Regions from separate parts of the Sedimentibacter sp. MB31-C6 genome, predicted to be linked through region 2. Evidence: riboswitches for the same ligand, from Rfam matches in the RefSeq annotation. Region 2 holds a riboswitch; each other region holds the start of a gene.
What was found. A riboswitch is a leader RNA that binds a small molecule or an ion and turns the genes downstream of it on or off. The one in region 2 is predicted to bind cobalamin.

Region 1 (6,760 bases), 1.0 Mb from region 2:
TTGAAATATTGTTTTCCAAGAATCCTCTTCATCTCCAGCCATATCGTTATTAGCGTGGTCTCCTGCGACAATCATAAGAGGCTCAATAATAACCTTTGTATAACCAGCTTCTTTTACATGAGCAATTACAGTGTCTACATCAGGATAGCTTTCAACAGTTCCTACAAATACGTTACTCATACCTTTGTCTTTGAATATGTAATCAAGTGCAGCATAAGTTGAATTTGCATAATGGTGGGTACCATGTCCCATAAGAACTAAAGCAGTGTCTTGTGGTACATCTGTTGCGATTTCTGTTTTATACGCTTCTACTATTGCTATGTAATCTTCCATACTTGTAATCAGAGGATCGCTGAATGCAATTGAATCAAAATTTTCAATATATGGTTTAATTTCTGTCATCATTTCTTCATATTCGAAACCATTCATTACATGTGTAGGTTGGACCACAAGTGTACCTATGTTGTCAGCAACTAAATCTTTCATAGCTTCATCTACATTATTAATATAAAGTTCGTCACGTTCCTTAAGTTTGTCTATAATAAACTGACTTGTAAACGCACGGCGTATCTCATAATCATCATATGCATCTGAAATTGCAGTTTCAATTGCGTCAATAGTTTTTTTGCGTGTATCATTATAGCTTGTTCCAAAGCTTACTACAAGAATGGCCTTTTTTTCTGGATCACCTACATTGACAGTATTTTTAGATTCTACATTTTCATTAGGAGTACATCCTCCTAGAGATAGTACCGCTAATACGGTAGTAATTAGTACGATAATTTTTTTCATTTTCCTTCTCCTCGTATATTATAATTTTTTATATTTGCCCTGAGAGCAAATTAAAAGAGCTAATTAGTATTAAACTAATTAGCTCCCATTAAACTAAGACGTTTTAAAAATAAAACATGTACAATCCCCTACATATTTTTCTTATTTAAGGCAGGTTTCCTGGCTTGCAGTTCATTCTTCGTCTTGCCTTCCCAAAATTTCTTTCAGTGGCTTATTTAGACGTCGTCTCTGCTTACAGTGATGGGTTCGCACTGGATTTTAACCAGTTTCCCTATTATCTTTTTAAAAAGCACCTTAAATGTTTTTAATATTCAATTGATATCAATATAGCACAAGAAATTTTTTGTGTCAACAATTATATTTTTATTGACCTATTAGGTAAACGGTGCTATAATAACTGTATTGACCTAACAGGTAAATTGCATATTAATAAAACGACTATAAGTAGGTGATACTATGTTTTCAAAGTTTTTAAATTTAGAGCTAGAAAGACGAAATGCAATTATGAATGCGGCGTTTAGGGAGTTTGCCAATAAAGGTTTTGATGATGCTTCGACGAATGTTATTGCAAAAGAATCTGGCATCTCAAAACCGTTGATGTTTCACTATGTTAACAATAAAAAAGATTTTTTTCTTTTTCTATATGATTATTGTTTGGATATTTTGAACCGTGAGTATTTTGACAAAATCGATGTGCATGAAAAGGATATTTTTGAACGTTTGAGGCAGACATGTTTACTTAAAATTCAAGTGATGCAAAAATATCCATGGATTTTTGATTTTATTAGAGTGGCTGTTTTTACGGATTCTGTTGCGGTAAAAAATGAATTAAAAGAAAGACGTAAAATGGTTGAAAACAATAGTCTTGAACGATTTTATGGTGATATAGATGTGTCGCGTTTCCGAAGTGAGTTGGACATAAACAAGGCAAAGCAGTTGATTTTTTGGGCTGTAGGTGGATATGCAAGTCAAATATTGGATCAATTTAAAAGTTTGGATATCGTGGAGTTTAACTTTGAAAAAATCCGTACTGATTTTGACGGTTATCTTAACGAGTTACGAAAAGCTTATTATAAGTAATTGGAGGGTATTATGATGAACGTAATTGAAACAACAAAACTTATTAAGTTCTATGGGAAACATAAGGCCTTACAGGGAGTCGATTTAACTGTAAAACAAGGAGAAGTGTATGGTTTTATTGGTCCCAATGGAGCAGGAAAATCAACAACAATTCGTATCCTTTTAGGAATGCTTCGCAAGAATGGTGGAGAAGCGAAACTTCTTGGGGGTGATCCTTGGGAGAATGCTGTTGCTCTTCATAAGCGGCTTGTATATGTGCCTGGAGATGTGACTTTATGGCCTAACTTAACCGGTGGTGAGGTAATAGATTTCTTAGGTAGCTTGCATAGTAAAATTAATCCCTCTCGTCGCAAGGAATTGTTAGACAGGTTCCAGCTTGACCCTAAGAAAAAATGTCGGAGTTATTCCAAAGGAAATCGCCAGAAGGTAGCGCTAATCTCTGCTTTTGCTTCCGATGCGGAGCTTTTGATTTTAGATGAGCCTACTAGCGGCCTTGATCCATTAATGGAGCAGATTTTTCAGGAATGTATCTTCGAAGTAAAGAAACAAGGAAAAACCGTTTTTCTATCCAGTCATATTCTTGCTGAGGTAGAGGCACTTTGCGATCGAGTTGGAATAATTCGACAGGGAAAAATTGTTGAATCCGGCACCCTTGAAGAACTGCGACATTTAACACGCACAACTCTAACTGTTGAGCTTGCCAAGCCTACAAACCTCAATCAATTACATGGGGTTCATGATGTATTACAAAAGGAAGAGAAGTGGCGTTTTTCAGTGGATGCAAATGCAATGGCATCTGTGATGGGTACTCTTGCACTAATGGGTATTAAGTCGCTTATGGCGGAACCTCCAACACTTGAAGAATTATTCATACGTCACTACGGAGATACGCTTGAGAGAAAGGAGACGAACTAGTATGAAAAAAAATCATTTTGCTGGTACAGGCAAGCTGTTTAAGCTTTATCTACGTCGAGATAGAATCATACTGCCTATATGGATATTGCTTGCGTTAGCAGTGATTTACGGGCAGGTATCTTTTGTGAAAACAATGCCTGATTGGCAGATGTTTATTACTGAGCTGTCCGCAAGCCCTCTTACTTCTGCTATTCTTGGGCCTGTTGTACCGTTAAGCATAGAAGGCGCTATCCTGTGGAGGGGCATGCTGCAGGCTTCCATAACAGTTATGTTCGGAGCGGCAATTACTATGATTCGTCATACTCGTACAGAAGAAACATCAGGAAGAAATGAATTACTACTTGGAAGACCAGTAGGAAGATACGCTAATCTGACGGCAGCCCTGATTCTTTCCTGTGGTGGAAGTTTGATGGCAGGCTTATTGACGGCTGTGTTCTTGAAGGGAATTGGGTTAGCAGGGAGCGGTTCATTGTTGGCCGGCTTGACTCTTGCCGCTTCCGGTTGTATCTTTGCTGGGGTTGGAGGATTATGTGCACAGATTTTTGAACACAGCGGTAGCGCAAGAGGTGTCGTGTTTGGCGCATATCTAGTAACTATGGTTGCCATGGTTATAAATAATATGGGTGGTGGCAGTACTAGCTGGGTATGGCTTGCTCCTGAATCATGGTTTCGTATCACTCTCCCATTTGGGGGAAATCATGCATGGAAGTTGTTGATTTTTATTGTACTCGCTGCTCTACCTATGATACTTTCTTATATGCTGCTTGTTCGCCGTGATATGGGTGCTGGACTTATTCTGCAAAAAGAAGGTTCAGCTAATGCATCCCATCGTTTCAATTCTCCCATAGCCTTGGTCTGGCAGCAGCAAAAAGGCAGTATTCTGGTCTGGGCAATCGGTATGGCTTGGCTTGGAGGAATTATGGGTATGGGTACGCCTAATATATCTGAAGCCATCAGTTCTTCGTTCGCTCATATGGATACTTCTTGGGCATCTGCAATAGTAAAGTTAGGTAATCAGGAAGGTTTCATTGCTATTTTAATCTATATTCTGGGATTAATGGGCGGTTTATCTGTTTTTGCTATTACGGCGGTACAAAGTATGCGTCAGGAAGAAAAGGAGCATTATGCCGAAATAATATTGTCAAGACCTGTGAGTAGATTTAAGTGGATGGGAAGCTATTTAACAGTTGCCTTTGCAGGCAGCGTGTTGATACTTATTACTCTCGGTTTGGCTTCTGGCTTGGGATGGAGCATTGTTTCAGGAGAGTATAGTCATTTTATTCGCGTGTTATTTATGAGCCTTTCAAAAATTCCTTCTGTCTGGACAATTATCGGTATCGCTGCCCTCCTTTATGGCTGGCTACCTCGTATTGCGTTTGTTCTAAATTGGCTCATATTGGGCGTGTTTATTTTCATTGAGATGCTTTGGGAGGTTGGAATCGTAGGATGGTCCGCAATGCAATGGACGCCCTTCGCCTATGCCCATTACAGTATCCCCATTCAGGAACTTGCATTTGTGCCGCTTATTGTGTTGACTGTTATTGCAGCTGCGCTTACATGGTTAGGGTTTATTGGATTCAGACGTCGAAGTATTGGATAAAATTAGGTTATAAAGTGATTATTTCATTATGATAGTATGGTTACAACTTTGATTAAATACTTGAGAACTATCCTTTTGATATGATACTTCCAAAGCAGACAGTCTAATTAATTAATTCAGATTGTCTACTTGGAGGTATTTTTTATGTTTTCAAACTTTAATGTGACTTGCTAAAAATATAGAATATGGTTTATAATGATAGTAATAATATTAAGGGGGAGCTGTATGACAATAAAAGAAATTGAAACATTGTCTGGAATGGAACATGGTATTGGGGTTCCTCAAGCATTTTATCCGTGGCGAAGGTATTTGGCAAGAATGCTTGATATTTCTATTTATAATATGTTTTGGTCAATTTTTCTTATCTTTATGTTCAATGTTAATTTGTTGAATAGAAGCAATATAGGACATATATTTGATGGATTTATATCACTTGGTATTATGTTACTATTAGAGCCACTTTGTCTCCCTTTATTCAGAACAACTCCAGGAAAAGCAATATTCGGGCTTGTAATTAATACTTCTGAAGGTAGACGACTTTCTTATATCGAAGGATTAAAACGGACATGGGAAGTATTCGGTGTTGGAATGGGATACAATATTCCAATCTATCATATTATTCGACTTTGGAAGAGTTATGAGTTATGTAGTGATAATGAAATACAACCATGGGATAAACAGATATCTTATATCAAGAAAGATAAAAAGTGGTATCAAGGTTTGCTTTTCGTTGCAGCGCATGTAGCCATTATTGCAGTTTTATTTACTGCAATATCTGCACAGAAGCTTCCTCCTAATCGAGGGGACCTTACTGTAACAGAATTTGTGGAGAATTATAATTACTATGCTGATTTATATGATATAGATTTTGGTAATAAATATTTAGACAAAAGCGGACAATGGATGGAAAAGGCACTTGATGGAACAACATATATTGAATTAGGTTATTCTGATATGCCTGAGTACAACTACACTATTGAAAATGGAGATGTTACAGGTGTTGCCTTTATAATTGAACTAAAAAATAATGAGGATTGGATTAGTTCTTATGACAATCAAATGATTTTAGCTTCACTCTCCTTTGCCGGTGCTCAAGATGAGGTTAGTTTATTTTCAAAAGTTAATAGAAATATTATAGATAATATCATTAATAATAAATTAAAGAATTTTGAATTTATTGAAGCCAATATTGAATTTATCTGTAATGTTATTTATACAGGTTATATAAATACTTATGATGGTTATTTATTTCCTGATAAAAATTTAGAAGAAAATTATTTCAAATTGGATTATTCAATTAATAAGCTACAGTACTGATTTTTAATTGCAGTTGTTGAGTTGGGAATCAGTGAACTCGTTCAGCTAAAGCTGAAAATCGGGGCTTCAGAGGGGGATTCTATCCCACTTATAAAGGTGGGGATCTTAGATAATTTGATAAAGAAATAATTTATAATTATTTGAAAGGTAAACAAAATATGATTTTAACTTTAGACAAAATAAGCAAAAATTACGGAGAAAAAAAATTACTATATAATGTTGATTTATATTTAAATGAAGGTGAAAAAGTAGGTATAGTTGGAGTTAATGGAACAGGGAAGTCTACACTGTTAAAAATAATTGCTCAATTAGAGGAGCCAGATAGTGGAGATATTATAAAACGACAAGGTGACAGAATATGCTATTTACCACAGACTCCTGTTTTTGATGAGACAACGGTACTAGAGCAAATATTTATTAACGCAAGTTCGGAAACTAAAGAGTTAATGGAGTATGAGGCTAAAACAATTTTAAATAAATTAGGCATAACCGAATTTGATAAGGATGTAAATTTATTATCTGTTGGTCAAAGGAAAAGAGTTGCAATTGCAAGTGCTTTAGTTAATCCATGTGAATTGTTAGTACTTGATGAACCTACTAATCATTTAGATAATGATATGATAATTTGGTTGGAAAACTATTTAATAAAATTTACAGGTTCTATAATCATGGTAACACATGATAGATATTTTTTAGATAGAGTTACTAACAGAATAGTTGAACTTGATAAAGGAGATTTATATTCGTACCAAGGGAATTATTCTAAATTTTTAGAGTTAAAGTCACTTCGAGAGGAAAGTGAAATTAGTACTGACAGGAAAAGACAAAGCTTATTTAAGAAGGAACTGGCATGGATGCAAAGAGGCGCTAGGGCTAGGAGTACTAAAGCTAAAGGCAGAATACAACGATTTGAAATATTAAGTGAGCAGTTAGGTATTGAAGAAAAGGAAAAAGTAGAGTTAAGCTCAGTTTCTACACGATTAGGCAAAAAAACAATTGAAATAAAAAATATTTCAAAAAAATTTGGCGATAAAGAAATAGTAAAAGATTTTGAAT
Region 2 (6,760 bases):
CTGAGATAAACAATATTTCTGCGCAATATGCTAATAACTATTTTTTCTTTACCTCTCGTTTTAATAGATACCACGGTGGATTGGGAGAGCAAAAAAAATACTATCTGACAGCATTAGATGAACAGATTATTCGGCAAGAACTGCGTAATGAGGGTATAATCGTTAATATTCCAAGCAACTATTATAAGTTGTTTATAAATCCATTCCTTTTATCTGTTGGAAAAACCGTGCTAAAGCAAAGCAATAATAGCGATATTTTTAACAGAAGCCAAAGAATACTGTACTGCACACTTTTTAATAAGTAACTATCCATTATCTGAAAATGTTGATTTATATACAGACTTGGTTAATCGAGAAGAATGGAAAGAAGTTTTTGTTTTTGCTGGAGGCTTGTATAAAGAAATCAATACTCAAGATGAATTTTTAGATTTTATAATGAGTAATAATTTACCCTTGTATATTTAATGCGTGAATGCAAAAAGTGATTTGAATATAAATAGTAATCACTTGGAGCCTAATGGTATTGCGAAACGGTTGTTAATGCAAATACATGCGATTTTTGGGGACGGTTCTTTTTGATTGGCAGTGCGATTTTTGGGGACTGCGATTTTTGGGGACGGTTCTTGGGATTTTTGGGGACTGGGATTTTTGGGGACGGTTCTTTTTGATTGGCAGTTTATATTTTACATCAATCAAATAGAACCGTCCCGTAAATCACCGTAGAACCGTCCCGTAAATCAACACTTGCTGTATGTGTTCAGATGAATGTAGAAAAATGGCTGGTGCAATGGTTTAGAAGATAAATAATATAAACTGAATTAGTTCGATATCAGTACATTTTTATTAAGAAGGCTCTTGATAATAATATTATTTATCAAGAGCCTTTTTATATTAAAGAATTGATATTAAGTTAAATACAATAATCAAATGGAGGTAATATTATGATGGGATATGGATATGGAATGATGGGTTATGGCTGGGGCTGGTTCATGATGATAGGTGTAGTTATAATAACTGTATTAGGAATTGTAGCTCTTTTTAATTATCTACATTTTTCATCTAAAACTAATGGTCACTTGAATAATAATGCTCTAAATATTTTAAATGAAAGATATGCCAAAGGGGAAATAACAGAAGAAGAATATAATCAAAAAAAATTACAACTAAAAAAATAATATAATTTCTTTGTATCAAAATCTAATGTCATTTGACTTAAGGCAAATTTTATATTAAAATGAAATTAATTAAATATACTTTATATCTTAGGTGCCCATTAAGGAGAATAGGGAAACCGGTGGGAGTCCGGTACGTACCCAACACTGTAAAGATGAGTTCTATACTATAGCCACTGGCCGCATGCTGGGAAGGAGTGTTAGAACATTTGAGTCTGAGTCAGGAGACCTGCCTAGGAAGAGAAGTCTTTCAATTACTGAAAGCATCGGTGATGACGGTAAAGTCCCGACCATAATATTTTTTATTATGGCGGGACTTTTTTTATTATATAGGAAAGTTCTCCTTTCCTATATAATAAAAACGAGGTTATTGCAAAGGGCGGAACGTCCTTGTCGTTAAGGGTGAACTATGTCTCCCCTAGCGGCGTTATGAAGCAACTCTTTTATAACAAAATTATATAATATGGGAGGAATTATAGAATGAACAAAGGATTTTGCAAAAATTTAAACATCAAAAGTAAAAGTGAAAGAGAACTAGAGTTGATCTTAAATGACATTGTTAAAGGAATTAAAAGACCTGATTTAGAATCAGCAAAAAAAATGCAGGAAAGGCTTGATGCCAAGATTAAACCAATTAGAAGTCTAGGTGTGTTAGAGGATCTTGCTGTTCAGCTAGCAGGGATACAACGTACTGCATATCCTGAAATTAAGGGAAAAGCAGTTCTATTAATGGCAGGAGACCATGGCGTTGTAAAAGAAGGGGTTAGTGCAGCTTCACAAGAATTAACAGCTCAATTGTTTAATAGTTATTTGAGTGGAGTAGGAGGGATTAACGTATTAGCTAATCATGCAGGTGCAAAATTAATATGTAGTGATATAGGTATGGCTTGTTCTATTTATCCATCTGAACTTATGGTTAATCGTATAAAAAATGGGACAGATAATATTGCTGAAGGTTCTGCTATGACAAGAGAAGAGGCGCTTAGAAGTCTATTAACAGGTGCTAAAGTTGCTTCTGATGCAATAGAATCTGGAATAAATATTTTAGCAATAGGAGAAGTTGGAATTGGAAATACTACTCCAAGTGCAGCTTTAATCACTGTATTTACAGGCTGTAGTGTTGAAGAAGCTACAGGTAGTGGAACTGGGTTAAAGAAGGATGCTCTAAAACATAAATGTGAGATAATAAAAAAAGCAATTAAGATTAATAAACCTAATCATAATGACCCAATAGATGTTTTGACTAAAATAGGTGGATTAGAAATTGCTGCAATGGTAGGTGCAATTTTAGAAGCAGCTTATCAAAATGTACCAACAATATTAGATGGAATTATATCTGTTGCTGCTGCTCTTGTTGCAACAAGACTTAATCCTATTGTTGTTGAATATTTGATAGCTTCCCATACCTCAGAAGAAAAAGGTCAATTAAAAGCTTTGAAATATATGGGACTAGAGCCAAGATTGTTATTAAACATGAGATTAGGAGAAGGTACAGGGGCAGCACTAATGTTTCCAGTGGTTGATGTAGCATTGAAAATTGCAGATGAAATGGCTACTTTTGAAGATTCAGGAGTAACGACAGGAGATTTTTAGAAAATTAGTTTTTTATAATTTGAATTAAATTTTGCATTATGATAATATACCTTTATAAGTGAGGAGGTACTTGATGAAAAATTTTATTATTGAGGATGATTTTTGGGACTTATTCCCTAATGCAAAAATTGGAGTTGTTATTTGTCATGGTATAGATAATTCTATAAATGATAAAGAACAATATAATGACATGCTTTCAACGTCAGAGAAAGAAGCGTTAAATTATTTACAAGATTCTAATTTTAGCAATAACGAAGTTATAAAAGTATGGAGGGAAGCTTTTCAAAAGTTTAAAACAAAGAAAGGCGCAAGATCGTCAATTGAAGCATTATTAAAACGAGTTTATAATGGAAATCATATAGGTACTATTAATCCGTTGGTTGATATTTATAATTCTATTTCATTAAAATATGCATTGCCTTGTGGTGGAGAGGATATTGATACTTTTGTTGGAGATATAAGATTAACAAAGGCAGTTGGAGGAGAGAACTTTGTTACATTAGGAAGTGATGAAAATGCACCTCCATATGAAGGCGAAATGGTATATAAAGACAATGAAGGTGCTATTTGTAGATGCTGGAATTGGCGAGAATCAGTAAGAACAATGCTTACTGAAAATACAAGAAATGCATTTTTGTGTATTGAGTTAGTTGATGAAAAAAGATTAAAAGAGTTTGAGAATGCTTTAAATGATTTAGCAAGATTAGTTAAAGACAATCTTGGAGGAACAAATAGAATTTCGATTCTAGATATTAATAATAATAAAGTTTCAATCGATTAATTATAAGAGGGCAAAGGTTTATGAGAATTGAGAATTCCTTTAAATGCAATTGAAAAGATGACAATTAAGTTTATGTGAGGGGATTTTTATAATATTGGAAAAGATCCACTTAAAAATTATGAACGCAATTAAAAAAGAATATTTGTAGTATTGAATAAGATTAATTAAAAAAGGCTCCGTTCATATGACGGAGCCTTTTTAATAAGTGCTATCTTGATTGTTTATAAAATTTAATATTTCTTATAGCGCACCTTGAAATTAATAATAAAAGATGATATTTTATTATAATTATAATAAATCTAAAGGTTGGAAAGATTATGGTTTTACAATATAAAAAAAAATCCCCTCATATTTAGAGGTAAAAAGAATATAAAAGATGCATCAGTATATTTAATTTTACTGATGCATCTTTTTAAAAATTAATTAGCTTTCTATTTATTACTTATTCACTTTTCCTGAATTGTGTCAACAATCATAGCAATTGCTTGATCTCCTGATACATTACATGCTGTTCCAAAACTATCTTGTGCAATGTACAATGCAATCATCAATGCAAGCATTGGTTCTGTAAATCCTAGAACTACTTCTAAAACTCCTAAAGCTGCCATTACAGCACCGCCAGGTACTCCAGGGGCAGCAACCATAGTGATGCCCAACATTGCGATAAATCCAGCAAAAGCACCCAATGTTATAGGTAAACCGTTTAACATCATTACAGCTAATGCACATGTAGTTAATGTAATAGTACTTCCTGATAAGTGAACAGTTGCACATAATGGAACAACAAATTCTCTTATGCCTTTTGAAATGCCCATTTTTTCAGAGCAGTTTATGTTAACAGGGATAGTAGCAGCAGAAGATTGTGTTCCTAATGCAGTTACATAACCAGTAATCTGAATTTTTAAACATTTGAAAATATTTTTCTTGCTTATAGTACAACTAACTATGAATTGAATAAAAATCATTATCATATGCATTGCAATAACAATTAAGAATACTTTCCAGAAAACTGAAAAAACTGTTGCTACTTGGCCTGTGTATGTCATGTTTACGAATACGCCAACTATATATAATGGAAGTAAAGGTATAATAATGCTTTCTATTACTTTAGAAATTATTGCTTGAAAATCCTCTGCAGCTTTTCTAAGAGGTGCGCTTTTAGTTACTGAAATTCCTAAGCCTAATATAAATGCCATTAACAACGCTGTCATTACTTGCATTACAGCGGGCATTTCAACTATGAAGAAAGGCTCTAGGCCTGCTGCGGCTTCAGCTATACTGCTTGCTGATTCAGCAGTTATTATAGAAGGTAGAAAACTTATGCCAATAAAATATGCTGAGAATCCTGAAATAAGTGTAAAGCAATAAGCCAATCCAACTGTGATCCCCAAAAGTTTGCCTGCGCCGGTACCTAATTCAGCAATACCAGCTGTTACAAATCCTAAAATAATCAAAGGAATGATAAAGTTTAAAAAGTTACCAAATATAGAAGTGAAAGTTACAAATATTCTGTCAAGCCACACTGGTGCAAAGCTTCCTAGAATTATACCAAAGATGATACCAAGGATAATCTTTGGTATAAGACCTAATTTGAAATTTTTCTCTGTCATGTTTAATCTCCTCAATTTTAATTTGAGTGCCTAACGGATACATGCAGATGTATCCGTTTTGAATACACTTCGTATGTATTGCTTACAATTCGCATGCACATTGTATCATTATTTAACAAGTATGTCAATACAATTTGCTAAGAATTGCAAGCAAATTCATTTTAGGTTTGCATTTAAAATGTTAAATTTGACAATAATATAACAATAAGTTCATATAATTTTTAATAAATATTGACTTTATTCAGTTTAATGATAACAGCATCTATTTTTATGATGGGAGCTAGTTTAACAGTTTCAGGGTTGCTTCTATCAAGTGGATTAAATCTTTAAAAATCCCTATTGACATTGACGTAACGTCAAGGTGTACAATTATCTTGTCAGGAGGTGAAGATTTGGAATATACAGTACAAAAGTTAAGTGGTTTAGCAGGTATAAGTACAAGAACTTTGAGGTATTATGATGAAATTGGGATTCTTAAGCCTGCAAGAATTAATTCATCAGGGTATAGAATTTACGGACAAATGGAGGTTGATAGACTCCAGCAAATTATGTTTTATCGTGAACTTGATGTAAAATTGGAAATTATAAAAAAAATATTAGAATCACCTGGTTATGATGCTGTAACAGTATTGAAGGGACATCATGAAAAACTCTTAGATAAAAGAAAAAAGCTTGATTTAATAATTCAAAATGTTGAAAAAACCATATCTATGAAAGAAGGAGGAAATATTATGTCTGATAAAGAAAAATTTGAAGGCTTTAAGCAAAATTTACTTGATGAAAATGAGAAAAAATATGGTAAGGAAACACGTGAAAAATACGGCGTTAAGCAGGTTGAAAAATCTAATACTAAGTTCAAAAACATGACAAAAGAACAATATGATGAAATAGAAAAATTAGGAAACGACATACTTAAAACCTTGAAGGCGGCAGTAGAAACAGGTGACCCTGCTGGTGAACTTGCACAAAAAACAGCAGATATGCATCGTAGATGGCTATCATACTTTTGGGACGATTATACAAAAGAAGCTCATGTTGGAGTTGTTCAAATGTATGTTGATGATGAAAGGTTTTCTGCTTATTATGATAAAGCGGTATCAGGCGCTACTGTTTTTTTAAGAGATGCAGTCAAAATTTATACAGGTATATAGTTATCGAAAACAAGGTAAAATAGAAAGAAACTAAAATTAAAGACAGTCCTCATTTTTCTAATTGTGAAATTGGGGACTGTCTTTAATTCTTCATAATAGATACAATCTCTATCTTCATATTTTTATAATAATGAATAACTTTTTCGCATATAATTTAGAGAATCATATTGATATTAGTAGTTGATAAAAATGAGTCTAAAAATATATTAAAAGAAGTTGCGCAATGTGAAGGTTGCGAAGACTCAGCAATAATTGGGAGTTTTGTTAAAGGTGGTATTCAATCCATAGTATTCATGGAAACACTTATTGGAGGAAAAAGAATAATTGGACCATTAGAGGGTAATATGTTACCTAGAATATGCTAATATAATTGCTGAGCTATAAACATCTAAATAAAGTGTCGATTGATTTGTAGGTCAGAGGAGGACTATATATTTTAAGGAACATTTTGCA
Region 3 (6,760 bases), 420 kb from region 2:
AAGTCGTATGAGCTCAAGACAAGGCGGAAACGATAGAATGAATAAAAGAAGACCACGTAAAAAAGTGTGCCAATTCTGTCAAGAGAAGACAACATATATAGATTACAAAGATTTAGGAAAGTTGAAGAAATATACAACTGAAAGAGGTAAAATATTACCTAGAAGAATCACAGGTGCTTGTGCAAAGCATCAAAGAATGGTAACAAGAGCAATAAAAAGAGCAAGATCAATTGCTTTATTGCCATATACAGCAGAATAATATAATAATAATAAGGATTTGTGCATGCACAAATCCTTTCTTTAACTACTGATATTCACTGTTAATGGCATCCACCACCGCAGCTACTACAACCTGATGTTGGCTGAACAACCGGTTTTAAGCCAACTCCATTACCATTATTTTCTTCACTAGATACAATAATAAATCCACCATATTGTTCAAGTACATCTTTATCAACAATAAAAGTAACATCATTAATTACTTCTGTTTCATCTTTTTCAGTAGCTTCGCTAACCATAATTCCAAAAATAGGTCCACTACAAGATAAACTATCTATTCCAATTCTAATATTATAAGAATCAACTTTAGATTCATCTAACAATTCTTTAAATTCTTTATATGCTACATCATTTATAAATATCATATTTGCAGTCCTTTCTAATTTTATATAAAAATTATATCATATATATATTAGCTTGTACAATGCAATTCCTTATTGAACTTCCTTTTATTTCATTACTGCTATTTCAATACCAGAATAGTAATGTTTTAATATTTCCTTATAATTATATCCTTCCTCGGCCATACCATTAGCACCATATTGACTCATACCAACACCATGACCATAACCTGTTGTTACTATTTCTAAACTATCACCTGATTGGATAAAGCTGAAATTTGTAGAGTTAAGGTTAAATAGTGATCTAATTTCACGACCACTTATTTCTGTGTTGTCTATATATAAAGATTTTATTTTTCCACCTTCGCTTACTTCCCCTAATTGTATCTTTTCATTTAAATTATCAGAAGAAATATTTAAGTCGCCATAAACAGATTTGACCTTATCAATGAATTCAGCAACGGTAATTTTCATAGAATCATGAAGTTTCGGAGCTTCTTTCTCATATGGACTTTCAACACTTTTTAAATAGGGAACAGATGTGGAAAATACATCTTCAGAATTTTCAGTTCTTCCTCCACTAGTAGAATGAAATAAAGGTTCAATTATTTTACCTTTATATGTCAAAATTTGACCATCTGTAGAATTAACAGCTTCCTCAATTTTATTCCAATAATTATTAAACCAGCCATCTGGATGGCTAGCAATTAAATCATCTTTAGAGTTCCAAACCTGGCAGTGAGTACTAGTGCAAATAGATGCATCCTTATGCTCTGGTTGGCCATCTGGATATTTTAAAAGCCTGTATAACAAATAAGTTCTAGCTGTAACAGCTTGGGCTTTAAGTGCTTCAAGATTAAATTCTGCAGGCATTTCAGAGGCAACTACACCTTTTAAATATTCTTCAAAATCTATAACCATTACTTCGCTAGTTTTTGTATTAAAAACTTTAATTAAATTTGGCTCATCAATTTCTGAACTTTCTAAATTTTCTTTAATAACTTCATCATTAGCTTCCGAAGGGTTGTCTAATTCAGCTGTAATACTAAATTTTTGTTCTAGTAGAGTCAAAGAAACATTTGGAATTATTAATAACATAGCAAAAATAACTAAAGCAAAAATAATGCGGTTCAACATAAAATCTATCCCCTTTGTCATAAGTTGTATTAATATTTTATGATTGAAAAAATTTTTTAGAACAACCTGTATTAAATTTAAAATATGGGACACACTATCAAAAGATAATAAAGAAGTAAAAACAGGAGGTTGCAAATGAAAAAGAATAGATTTAGAAATGCAAAAGAAAGAATGAAAAATTTCTTTATTAGACTAAAAAATAAGGATACAAGCTTTTTTATAATAGCTTTATGTGTCCTGCTATTATCTACAGCTTTAATTTGGAGGTATACTACAAATCCAAACGAAGGAGGCAATTTAGCAGAAAATGAAGTTGATGAAGGCGATATTGGCGCCAATGTTGACCCATATGAAGATTATGTTCGGGAAATAATGGAAGATTATGAAAAGGAAAATGACAATGAAGAGGAAGACGAAGAAGAAGAATCTAAATTAGATTTAAAAAGTATCAAAGCGCCATTAGCAGGTGAAATAATAATGGAATATACAGTAGATGATTTAGTTTATTATGAGGCTATTGGTGAATGGAGAGTACATAAAGGAATAGACATTAAACCAGAAGATACTTTAATGATTGAGTCTGCATTTGCAGGAACTGTAGAATCAGTTACTACGTCTGAGATTGTGGGAACAGAAATTATTATCGATCATGGTAGTAATGTAAAAACATTATATAACAACTTATCTTCAGCAAAAGTTAAAGTTGGAGATGTTGTTGACAAGGGACAAATTATAGGTAATATAGGAAAAGTTGTTAGTATTGAATCTGCTGAAGGACCTCATCTTCATTTCGAGTTAATAGTTGAAGGTGAAAATGTAAATCCCCTCGATTATATTACAGGAGAATAAGAAATTAAGTTCTAATAGGACAGATAAACGCATAAAAATGTAAATAAGACGGTGATAATGCCAAAGGGGGTTAAACATGAAAGATTACATAGAACGGAGAGCCATGGAGATCGCGGATTATATTATAAGTACTCAATCCACTGTAAGGCAAACAGCTAAAAAATTCGGCGTTAGTAAAAGTACAGTGCATAAGGATGTTACGGAACGTCTTCCAAAATTGAACCCTCCTGCTGCAAGTGAAGTTAAAAAAGTTTTACTTAAAAACAAATCAGAAAGGCATATTAGGGGAGGTAAAGCTACACGCCTTAAATATAAAGAAGCACATGACCACGATAAAGTAAGTAATATGTAATTAACCATTTGAGGAAGGGCACTAACTGCAACATGTTAGTGCCTTTTTAGTTTTTGTATGTAAAGTGTTTACAGGGTAAAATATTAAACATCAATAGAGACAAAAAGGAGTGTTGGGACAAAAAAATTATCTTAACATATTCTCCTTGTTATATGCGGATAGGCCTTGAAAGCTACAAATACAATTCTGGATGGTATTTGTAAAAGTTTATTCGTCATAGCTGAAATAAATTTAAATTTGAGTCATTGCTGAAATAATTTTAAATTTATTGACAGTACAAAAGTTCTAATATATAATTAAGGCAATTGAATATTGATATTTTGGTAACATTTGTTTTAATAGGGAAAACAGTAAAAGCTGTTACAGCCCCCGCTACTGTGAAAGGTGATAATGCTCCATACCACTGTGCTTTGCATGGGAAGGTGAGTGTTAGATGATCCGAAAGTCAGGAGACCTGCCAGGATATGCTTGTTTGTAGATTTTCGGGAGGATTATCTAAAATATTTAATTGTGATATATATCAGTATTGTTTAAACTTCCGTAAATTACGGAAGTTTTTTTATGCAAATAATTTGATGAATGAGACTGCGTATATGTATTTTTAATAGTAATATTTTTGAGGTTAATATGGATAAATTTGTACTTAAAAATGGCAAGAGGTTAAAATGCGGCTTTACTACCGGTACCTGCGCGGCTGCTGCCGCAACAGCAGGTGCTCTGATGATATTTACCGGAAAGACTGTGGCGAATGTTTCAGTGAGGCTGCCAAGAGGTGAAATTCTTATAATTGATATTAAGGATCCGTCTTTTAATACACATGGGGTAAGATGTTGTGTTCAGAAAGATAGTGGAGATGATCCAGACTCAACAGACGGGATTTTAATATATGCAGATGTTGAACTGGATGACTCTGGTGAAATACGCATAGATGGAGGTAAAGGCGTAGGACGTGTAACTCAAAATGGTTTAGATTGCCCTGTTGGTGGACCTGCAATAAATTCAGTGCCAAGAAAAATGATAACTGAAAATGTTCATCGGATTTGTAATGAATATGGCTATAGGGGAGGAGTTAATATTATTATATCTGCTCCTGAAGGTGAAGAGGTCGCCAAAAAAACTTTCAATCCTCATTTGGGCATAGTGGGCGGAATATCAATAATTGGAACGACAGGAATAGTTGAGCCTATGAGCGAGAAAGCTTTAATTGACAGCTTGAAGGTTGAAATGCAGGTAATAAAGGAAAGAGGCTTTAATACACTATTGGCTTTTCCTGGCAATTATGCAGAAAGTTTTATTGACAGCACTCTTGGGATACGCGGGGAAAACAGTCTTAAGTATAGCAATTATCTAGGAGAAGTTCTGGATTTTGCCCTGGAGCTTAATTACAAGGAAATATTAGTAGTGGGTCATATAGGCAAGATGATTAAGGTGGCCGGAGGCATGATGAATACCCATTCTCATACCGGGGATTTCAGAATGGAAATGTTCGCTTGCTATGCTGGGTTGTATGGCGCAGGAAGCCATGTTATTGAAGAAATATTATCCAGCGTAACTACAGAACAGGTTTTGGAAATATTAATAAGGGAGGATTTATTAAAAAAGGTAATACAAAAAATAAGTGAAAGAGCACTCTTTTATATTAACAAAAGAGTGGATAATAGAATTATAACTAAATTAATTATTTATTCAAATAATCATGGAATCTTAAATTAATGTAAGGAGACTAAAATGGTACATTTTGTAGGTGCAGGACCTGGTGCAACAGATTTAATCACAATGAGGGGACATAAACTTTTATGTGACGCAGATGTAATAATATATGCCGGTTCATTGGTCAATAAAGAGCATTTAAACTATGCAAAAGAAGAAGCGGAAATTCACAATAGCGCTCATATGACTTTGGAGGAAGTTGTAGATGTTATAAAGAAGGCTGAGAAAGAAAATAAAAATACAGTTAGACTTCATACTGGCGATTCAAGTATTTACGGTGCCATAAGAGAGCAAATAGATATTTTAAAGTCACTGAATATTCAGTATGATGTGGTTCCTGGTGTAAGTTCATTTTGTGGAGCAGCAGCATCATTGAATGCGGAATATACATTGCCTAATGTGAGCCAATCAGTGATTATCACACGAATGGAGGGAAGAACTCCTGTTCCTGAAAGAGAAAGCATACGTTCATTTGCAGCACATAAGTCAACTATGGTTTTATTTTTAAGTTCTGGATTAACAGAAGAATTATCAAATGAATTAATTGCAGGTGGATATGAAAAAGATACGCCTGTTGCTGTTGTTTATAAAGCAACATGGCCTGATGAGAAAATATTCAGATGCACTATTGAAACTTTGCATCAAACTATGAAGGATAACAATATAACTAAGACAGCATTAATTTTGGTTGGCAATTTTCTTGGAAATGATTATGAAAGAAGTGAATTATATAATCCAACATTTACACATGAGTTCAGAGAGGGGATTAAGTAATGCATGTGTGTATTTTTGGAGGAACAACAGAAGGGCGCTTGCTGGCTGAATTTTTGAATGATTACAATATAAAAACTGATTTATATATTGCTACGGAATACGGAGAACAATTTGTTAAAGATTTAAATAATGTAACTGTTCATCAAGAAAGACTTAACAAGGAACATATGATTGAATTATTTCAAAAATATAATTTTGATTTTGTTGTTGATGCAACACATCCATTTGCAAAAATTGTTTCTCAGAATGCTATGGAATCGACAGAATGTTGCAATTTAAAATATTACAGGATTGTAAGAGAAACTGTAGAAAATGAACGTGCCATATACTATGACACAGTAGAAGATATAGTAAATTACTTAAACAATGTTGAAGGGAACATATTGCTTACTACGGGGAGCAAGGATTTAGATAAATTCACAAAAGTTTCAAATTATGAGGAAAGGATTTTTATAAGGATTCTTCCCATGGAAAGCTCACTGAAAAGAGCCATAGAGCTTGGATATTCTAACAAAAATATCATCTGCATGCAGGGTACCTTCAGTGAAGAGCTTAATGTTGCAATGATAAATGCTGTTGATGCTAAATACCTTGTAACAAAGGAAAGTGCTGCATCAGGAGGCTTTGATGAAAAGGTAATGTCATGCATTAAAACAAATTCTAAATGCCTTGTATTGAAAAAACCTGAAGAAGAAGGTGTCACCTTTGTAGAGTTTAAACAAATAATAAGAGGGAATGTATGAAGAAGGTTTATATTATAGGGTTGGGTATTGGCGATTTAGATTATATGCATAAAAAGGCATCAGATATATTAGAAGAATGTGATTGCTTAATAGGCGCGAAAAGAATGCTTAAGGATTTTCAAGGTTTAAATAAACCAATTTACGAAAGCTCAAATGCAGAAGATATATGTGTATACATAAGTCAAGGAGAACATAATAATTATGGAGTCTTGGTTTCCGGAGATTCCGGTTTTTATAGTCTTTCAAAAAAAGTTACAGAGCTTTTGGAAAAAAAGGATGATGTAAAGGTTGAAAATATCCCAGCAATAAGTTCACTACAATACTTTGCCTCAAGACTAAATCTGCCTTGGGATGATATTAAATATGTTAGCGCTCATGGTAGAAATCTTAATATTATATCTAATGTTATTTTTAATAAAAAAACATTTATTCTTACTTCCAGTGATTTTAGTCCTAACATTATATGTGAAATTCTTACAAACAAAGGATTGGGACACTTAAAGGTAAGCGTTGGAGAAAATTTGTCCTATGATAATGAAAGGATAATTGAGGATAGAGCAGAAGTAATTGCTGAA

Region 1: linked by a shared signal. The riboswitch ahead of U8307_RS04465 (sirohydrochlorin cobaltochelatase) and the one ahead of cobT (nicotinate-nucleotide--dimethylbenzimidazole phosphoribosyltransferase) in region 2 are both predicted to bind cobalamin.
Region 3: linked by a shared signal. The riboswitch ahead of cbiD (cobalt-precorrin-5B (C(1))-methyltransferase CbiD) and the one ahead of cobT (nicotinate-nucleotide--dimethylbenzimidazole phosphoribosyltransferase) in region 2 are both predicted to bind cobalamin.

Annotation. Positions count from the first base shown of each region.
Region 1 covers NZ_CP142396.1:908,926-915,685, reverse strand. Annotated here, with positions in the region: gene U8307_RS04465 (sirohydrochlorin cobaltochelatase) at 1-792, opposite strand, end outside; cobalamin riboswitch at 925-1,104, opposite strand; gene U8307_RS04460 (TetR/AcrR family transcriptional regulator) at 1,249-1,872, shown strand; gene U8307_RS04455 (ABC transporter ATP-binding protein) at 1,888-2,787, shown strand; gene U8307_RS04450 (ABC transporter permease) at 2,789-4,387, shown strand; gene U8307_RS04445 (RDD family protein) at 4,613-5,704, shown strand; gene U8307_RS04440 (ABC-F family ATP-binding cassette domain-containing protein) at 5,863-6,760, shown strand, end outside.
Region 2 covers NZ_CP142396.1:1,912,501-1,919,260, forward strand. Annotated here, with positions in the region: gene U8307_RS09175 (SHOCT domain-containing protein) at 942-1,175, shown strand; cobalamin riboswitch at 1,248-1,423, shown strand; gene cobT (nicotinate-nucleotide--dimethylbenzimidazole phosphoribosyltransferase) at 1,653-2,765, shown strand; gene U8307_RS09185 (B3/B4 domain-containing protein) at 2,839-3,546, shown strand; gene U8307_RS09190 (dicarboxylate/amino acid:cation symporter) at 3,993-5,156, opposite strand; gene U8307_RS09195 (MerR family transcriptional regulator) at 5,549-6,307, shown strand; gene U8307_RS09200 (hypothetical protein) at 6,475-6,672, shown strand.
Region 3 covers NZ_CP142396.1:1,495,929-1,502,688, forward strand. Annotated here, with positions in the region: gene rpsR (30S ribosomal protein S18) at 8-259, shown strand; gene U8307_RS07145 (HesB-like protein) at 321-644, opposite strand; gene spoIID (stage II sporulation protein D) at 729-1,757, opposite strand; gene U8307_RS07155 (M23 family metallopeptidase) at 1,893-2,606, shown strand; gene spoIIID (sporulation transcriptional regulator SpoIIID) at 2,683-2,958, shown strand; cobalamin riboswitch at 3,263-3,434, shown strand; gene cbiD (cobalt-precorrin-5B (C(1))-methyltransferase CbiD) at 3,586-4,671, shown strand; gene cobM (precorrin-4 C(11)-methyltransferase) at 4,687-5,442, shown strand; gene cobK (precorrin-6A reductase) at 5,442-6,185, shown strand; gene cbiE (precorrin-6y C5,15-methyltransferase (decarboxylating) subunit CbiE) at 6,182-6,760, shown strand, end outside.